2 regions of the Delftia sp. DLF01 genome follow, and region 2 is predicted to be linked to the other one. Evidence: riboswitches for the same ligand, from Rfam matches in the RefSeq annotation. Region 2 holds a riboswitch; the other holds the start of a gene.
What was found. Region 2 has a riboswitch for thiamine pyrophosphate ahead of thiC (phosphomethylpyrimidine synthase ThiC). Riboswitches for the same ligand answer to the same signal wherever they lie in the genome.
Positions count from the first base shown of each region.

Region 1 (3,403 bases), on a different contig from region 2:
AGGGATCGCTGCGGTCCAGCAGGCGGGCAATGGCGCGGTCGATGGCGTCGATGATCTCGGCCACGGGCATGGCCCTGAGGTGGCGGTCGGCGGCACGGCGCACATGGGCTGCCAGCGCACGCATCTGCGGGCCGGTCAGCAGGGGCACGGAGACTTCCAGCCGCACGCCGCCGCGTTCGAAGGGCAGCACATGCCACTGCACCTCGGCCTCGCGCAAACCAGGCAGTTCGGGCAGGTAGCCGGCCGTGATCCGCTCGATGTTCATGCAGCAGCGGCCTTCACGAATTCATCGACCGCCAGCGAGCAGCCCTTGGCCGCTGCGCCCTCGGCACGCCCCAGCAACAGGAAACCGCTGTTCTCGCCATGGCCGGCCCACAGGCCCACGTCCTCGGTGAGGATGGTGGTGACCGCGTTGTAGTTGGCCAGGTCGCAGTGCACGAGAATGCCGCGCTCGCCGGGCGCCACGCTGCGGCCGGTGACGGGCTCGACCAGGCGCGAGCGTATCCAGTGCGGCCCCGACTTGACCGAGGGCAGCGTGGCATTGCCGTCGTCGTAGAACTGCGTGCTCAACTCGGTCATGCCGTACATGTTGATGCAGTGGCTGCGCGGCACGCCCAGCAACCGAGACAGGTCGGCGTAGAAATCCTCCAGCGGCAGCTCGCGCGACTGGCCCTTGTAGCCGCCCGTGTCCAGGATGCGGCTGCCTGGCGGCAGGCAAAAGCTGCGGCCCTGCTCGCGCAGCGCATCCATCACATGCACCAGGCTGAAGCTGGCGCCCAGCAGCGCATAGGGGCGACCGCTGCGCTCGGATTCCTCCAGCACGGCGCACAGGCCGGGCATGTCCAGGCCGTCGGGGGTGAGGAAGTAGCGGCTGTCAGGAGTGCCGAATTCCGTCTTGGCCAGCGCCAGGTAGTGGGCCAGCGAAGAGTTGGGCATGGCCTGCTCGTCGGGAAAGAGGATGCCCATGGGCAGGCGCTCGTGCCCGGCCATGAAGCGCTGCGCGAAGTTGCGCGTCATCGACGCATCGTAGACATCGAGCGCGGGATGGAAGTGGCGCCCGCGCGCGGACAGTCCCTTGGCCTGGCCCGTGGTGCCGCTGGTCATGAACACGCGCTCCGCGGGCGAGGCCGGCTCGCTGCGCAGCTCCATGGCCTTGAACGCATCGATGGGCACGGCGGGAATGTCGCTCCAGGTCTTCACATTGCGCAGCGTGGCGCCGCGCCGCTGGCAGAAGCTGCGAAACGGCGCATTCGATTCGTATTGGTAGGCGAACAGCCGCAGGGCCAGTGCGTCGAACTGCTCGTCGGTGCAGCCGTCCATGGCGATGAATGCAAGCAGGTCTGCGACCAAAGAAGCCGCCTGGGGCCGGGCCTTGTCCATGGAATTCCTTCGAGAGCTGGGACGTGATGCTCCGAAGGCTCCCCCGCCCGTGGCGCATGGGCGGCCACGCAGGGGTGCAAGCTCTTCTTCCGCCGGAATGACCCGGTTCAAGTTCTCGGGTGTGGATCTCAGCACTGGCGTGCACCCCGGAGCGGAGGGCTATCTTACAGCAGGGTCGCCAACCCCGTCAGGCCAGCAGGCGAACCCCAAAACCCAGCAAGGTCGCGACATACAGCAGCACCAAGGCCTTGCCCAGCACACCACTGTTGGACCAGAAGTGGCGTGCCACGGCGAAGTCCCAGGCGCCATCGCGCACCTGCAGCTGCGGCAACCGCGCCAGGATCTCGCGCCTGAACGCGGCCTCGTCGAACAGGGGACTGCCATTGAGTCGCAGGGGAATGGCGCGAAGGCCCATCCACAGATGCTGGCGCGTGCAGGTGACGCGACTGGCATCGAATTTTCGGGTCCTGCGTGCCATGCGTACCGCGATCCGATGCCCGTCCGTGGCTATGCGCATGGTCTCCAGCTGCTTGAGCTTGCGCCAGAGCCATGCATACAAACACAGCGGCAACACGGCCAAAAGCACCAGCAGGACACCGAGCATGCCCGTTGGATCGCACGATTTGTCCGGACCGCAGTCGCGCTGGTGCAAAAGCGGCAAGAACCAGTAGACCATCCCCCCTGCAACCAGGCAATGCAGAACGCCAACCATGGCAAGCGCACGCCTGCGCTTCACGGTGCTGCCCGCAAGCGCCGTGACCGAAGTGACCAGCGGCTTTCCTTCCGAGGCTTGAGAAGCCTGCGCGGCGTGCTGGGACGGTGAGGAAACCACGACCGCGCTGGAGGCTTCGGTGTCGCCCACTTCCTGCCAGCGCTTGCCGCCCAATTGGCGCAATTCCCCCGCCTTCCAGGCAAGCCACAGTCCCAGAGCCATCAATACCCCGATGCTGCCCAGCAGGAACGAAGGCAACCGCCTGCCCCATTCATAGGACGAGCGGGCAGACGCCAGCTCGCCGCGGAATGGAGCATCCCCGAAAGGCTCCAGCACGCGGCCGTCCAGATCCACGCGATGGACGGTGAATTGGGTCATGTCCGGCAGCAACAACTCCTGACCCACCATGGCGATGGCGTTCGGGTCCTGGTCGGGCGAAAGCGGCATCACCCGTTCAGGCCTCAACTGGGAATCCATCAACAGCAGATCTGCTCCCCGCATGCTCGAGTCTGCCACCAGCACCCATAGACGCTGCTGGCCATCCAGCTGCATGGCGAACGGGAAGCGGCGCCCGGAACGCAGGCCCGCATATTCCACGGGAAATACGGCAGGCGCGGCCTGGGTGCTCTGTGCCGTATCGATTTGCGCAATCTGATGGCGGTTGGTATTGGCCACCCACATACGCTCGCCTACCTGCAGCGTCTGATTCGGAAAGCGCAGGCCTTCGCTGTAGGTCTTGAGCAGCACATAGGCTTGCGCTGCACTGGAAGCGGCGTCGCGCTGGTAAACGAGAACGCGGTGATTGGATGCGTCGGAGACCACAATCTGCGCTTCATCGGCCGTTACCCGCATCCAGCGATAGCCACCGCGTGTGGACAAATCGGGCAGATCCAGCGCCACGCAGCGCTGCATTGCCAGATCGCAGCGATGCACACTTCCCTGGTCATGCGCCCAAAGCGTCTTCTCGCCAATGAACTGAAGGCTGCTGACCGATGGGGTCAAACCCAATTGCGCCAACTCCAGACGCTGCAGGCGTGTGCCCTGCCGATCAAACTGATGCAAAGCGCCATGGCTTTGAATCCACACTGTATTGCCTTGGATTGAGGGAAGCCTGGGGCCCAATGGGTCGGGCAACAGCCAACCCCGAAAGACAAAGGCCAGGATCAACAGGCATTGCAGCCCGATCACAGCCCTGAGCCATTTCTTGTAAACCGCCTCAGCCATTGAATCTCCCCCATTTTTGAATGGGGGCAAGTGTAGACAATCAAGGCATTGTGGCCATCAAGACGGTGACTTCATTCGAGCGCAATT
Region 1 is NZ_JACVAZ010000001.1:1,123,393-1,126,795, reverse strand. Features, by position in the region: gene IB269_RS04950 (acyl-CoA reductase) at 1-265, opposite strand, end outside; gene IB269_RS04945 (hypothetical protein) at 262-1,380, opposite strand; TPP riboswitch at 1,448-1,539, opposite strand; gene IB269_RS04940 (YncE family protein) at 1,568-3,316, opposite strand.
Region 1: it holds a riboswitch for thiamine pyrophosphate, as region 2 does, so the genes downstream of both, IB269_RS04945 (hypothetical protein) here and thiC (phosphomethylpyrimidine synthase ThiC) in region 2, are expected to answer to the same signal.

Region 2 (3,403 bases):
CACATCGGCCGCTGGCTCACCGGCATCGAGATCCACCCCGGCGCCGTCATCGGCGAGCGCGTCTTCATCGACCACGGCATGGGCGTCGTCATCGGCGAGACGGCCGTGGTCGGCGACGGCTGCACCATCTACCACGGCGTGACCCTGGGCGGCACCTCGCTGTACAAGGGCGCCAAGCGCCATCCCACGCTGGGCCGCGATGTGGTGGTCAGCGCAGGTGCCAAGGTGCTGGGCGGCTTCGAGGTGGGCGACGGTGCCAAGATCGGCAGCAATGCCGTGGTCATCAAGCCCGTGCCCGCAGGCGCCACGGCCGTGGGCATTCCGGCGCGCATCATCGCCAGCAAGAACGGCCACAGCGCCGATGTGACCGAGCACGACCTGGCATCGGCCAAGGCCGAGTCCATCAAGGTCCCTGCCTCTGCCGCGCCCCAGCCATTCACGGCCTACGGCATCACCCAGGAAATGGACCCCGTGGCCCAGGCCATGCGCGGCCTGAGCGATGGCGCGGCCGCGCATGAGCAGCAGATCGCGCTGTTGTGGGAGGCCATTGCCAAGCTCTCGGCCGGCAGCAAGGTGGGCGACTGCGTGCCCTGCGAGTCCGAGCGCCCGCAGGCGTTCCAGAAGGACAAGATCGACCAGATCATGGGCAAGTAGGCCTGCAGAAGATCACCAAAGATCCCCCAAGATCCCCCAAGAAGACCGGAGACTCCGACCAGCATGAACGTTGAACAGGCCTTGCATGCGCGCCGCTCCGTGCGCGCCTTCCTGCCCCAGTCGCCCGATGCGGCGCTGGTGCGCTCCCTGATGGAACAGTCGGCACAAGCGGCCTCGGGCGGCAACCTGCAGCCCTGGCGCGTGCTGGCGCTGACGGGCGAGCCGCTGCAGCAACTGCTGACCGCCGTTGCCGAAGCCGAGCCCCAGGACGCCCAGCCCGGCCTGTCCTACCCGCCCAATCTCTGGGAGCCCTACCGCAGCCGGCGCTTTGCCAATGGCGAAGAGCTGTACCAGTCGCTGGGCATTCCGCGCGACGACAAGCCTGCGCGGCTGGAGCAGCTGGCGCGCAACGGCCAGTTCTTCGGCGCGCCCGTGGGCCTGATCGTGGCGGTGGACGAGCGCATGGGCCTGCCGCAATGGGTGGACCTGGGCATCTACCTGCAGTCCTTCATGCTGCTGGCCTGCGCCAATGGCCTGGCCACCTGCGCCCAGGGCTTCTGGCGCCGCTACAACGACGCCGTGACCCAGGCGCTGGCGCTGCCCGAGGGCTACCACGTGGCCTTCGGCATTGCGCTGGGCTACGAGGACAAGGATGCCCCCATCAACGGCTGGCGCGCCACGCGCGCACCGGTGGCCGAATGGGCACAGATGCGCGGCTTCGACTGAGCAGGGCCTTCAGGCCCCTGGGCAAACCCGCAGGGCAAGGGCGCCTTGCCATCCCCTATACTGCGCTCTGCTCCGGGGTGTGCTGATGCACTGAGATGCCAACCGGTCCATGCGCTGCATGGGCCAGGCGGCGAACCCGACGAACTTGATCCGGTTGATACCGGCGGAAGAAGAGCGGGACCCTGAAGCGGGGCCGAAGTCAGAGGATGGAAGTCCGCCACGGCGGATACACGCAGGGCCGCAACGGCCAGGCAGGCCACCATCCAACGCACATCGGCCCTTGCCAACCAAGGCTGCTCGTGCGCCTTGGCGTGCGTGGCAACCAGGGGCCAAGGCCATACGGCCCTGGCAGGCCCACACTGGCATAGCCCGGTGCGCGGCCTTTGGCACAGCCCAAGGAGTGTCCGGTTCCCGGAGCGTTGTTGATCGACGCTTTGAACGCAAGGAACCCGACATGAACGCTCCCGATTCCATCTTCACTCCCGCAGCCGGCGAAGCTCCCGACGCACAGCGTTTTTCCGATCTGCTGGCGCAGTCGCGCAAGCCGTTCCCGGCCTCCACCAAGAGCTATCTGCAAGGCAGCCTGCATTCCGGCCTGAGCGTGCCCGTGCGCGATATCCAGCTGACCAATGGCGAGCAGGTCAGCGTCTATGACACCTCGGGCCCCTACACCGACCCGGCCGTGGCCATCGACGTGCGCAGCGGCCTGCCGGGCGTGCGCAATGCCTGGATCGAGTCGCGCGGCGACAGCGAGTACTACGCCGGCCGCCTGCGCCAGGCCCTGGACGACGGCGGCAAGCGCGGCGAGGAAGACGAGCGCGTGGCCCGCCTGCGGGCCGAGGCCGCATCCCTGCAGCGCCAGCCGCGCCGCGCCAAGAGCGGCGGCAACGTCACCCAGATGCACTACGCGCGCAAGGGCATCATCACGCCCGAGATGGAATACGTGGCCCTGCGCGAGAACGGCCGCCGCGAATGGATGGCCGAGTACCAGCAGGACGCCGCGCGCGAGGCCCGCCTGGCCGGCAACGGCCTGGGCGCCGCCATCCCCAAGATCATCACGCCCGAATTCGTGCGCGACGAAGTGGCGCGCGGCCGCGCCATCATCCCGGCCAACATCAACCACCCCGAGATCGAGCCCATGGCCATCGGGCGCAACTTCAAGGTCAAGATCAACGCCAACATCGGCAACTCGGCCGTCACCTCCAGCATCGAGGAAGAGGTCGAGAAGCTGGTCTGGGCCATCCGCTGGGGCGCGGACAACGTGATGGACCTGTCCACGGGCAAGAACATCCACACCACGCGCGACTGGATCATCCGCAACTCGCCCGTGCCCATCGGCACCGTGCCCATCTACCAGGCGCTGGAAAAAGTGGGCGGCATCGCCGAGGACCTGACCTGGCCCATCTTCCGCGACACGCTGATCGAGCAGGCCGAGCAGGGCGTGGACTACTTCACCATCCATGCCGGCGTGCGCCTGGCCTACATCCACCTCACGGCCCAGCGCCGCACGGGCATCGTCTCGCGCGGCGGCTCCATCATGGCCAAGTGGTGCATGGCCCACCACCGCGAGAGCTTCCTGTACGAGCACTTCGAGGACATCTGCGACATCATGAAGCAGTACGACGTCAGCTTCTCGCTGGGCGACGGCCTGCGCCCCGGCAGCGCCTCGGACGCCAATGACGAGGCCCAGTTCGCCGAACTCAAGACCCTGGGCGAGCTGACCCAGCTGGCCTGGAAGCACGACGTGCAGACCATGATCGAAGGCCCCGGCCACGTGCCCATGCACATGATCCAGGCCAACATGACCGAGCAGCTCAAGCACTGCCATGAGGCGCCGTTCTACACCCTGGGCCCGCTGACCATCGACATCGCGCCCGGTTACGACCACATCGCCAGCGCCATCGGCGCGGCCATGATCGGCTGGTTCGGCACCGCCATGCTGTGCTACGTCACGCCCAAGGAACACCTGGGCCTGCCCGACCGAGACGACGTCAAGCAGGGCATCATCGCGTACAAGATCGCA
Region 2 is NZ_JACVAZ010000007.1:49,381-52,783, forward strand. Features, by position in the region: gene cysE (serine O-acetyltransferase) at 1-654, shown strand, start outside; gene IB269_RS27510 (nitroreductase) at 718-1,380, shown strand; TPP riboswitch at 1,444-1,569, shown strand; gene thiC (phosphomethylpyrimidine synthase ThiC) at 1,835-3,403, shown strand, end outside.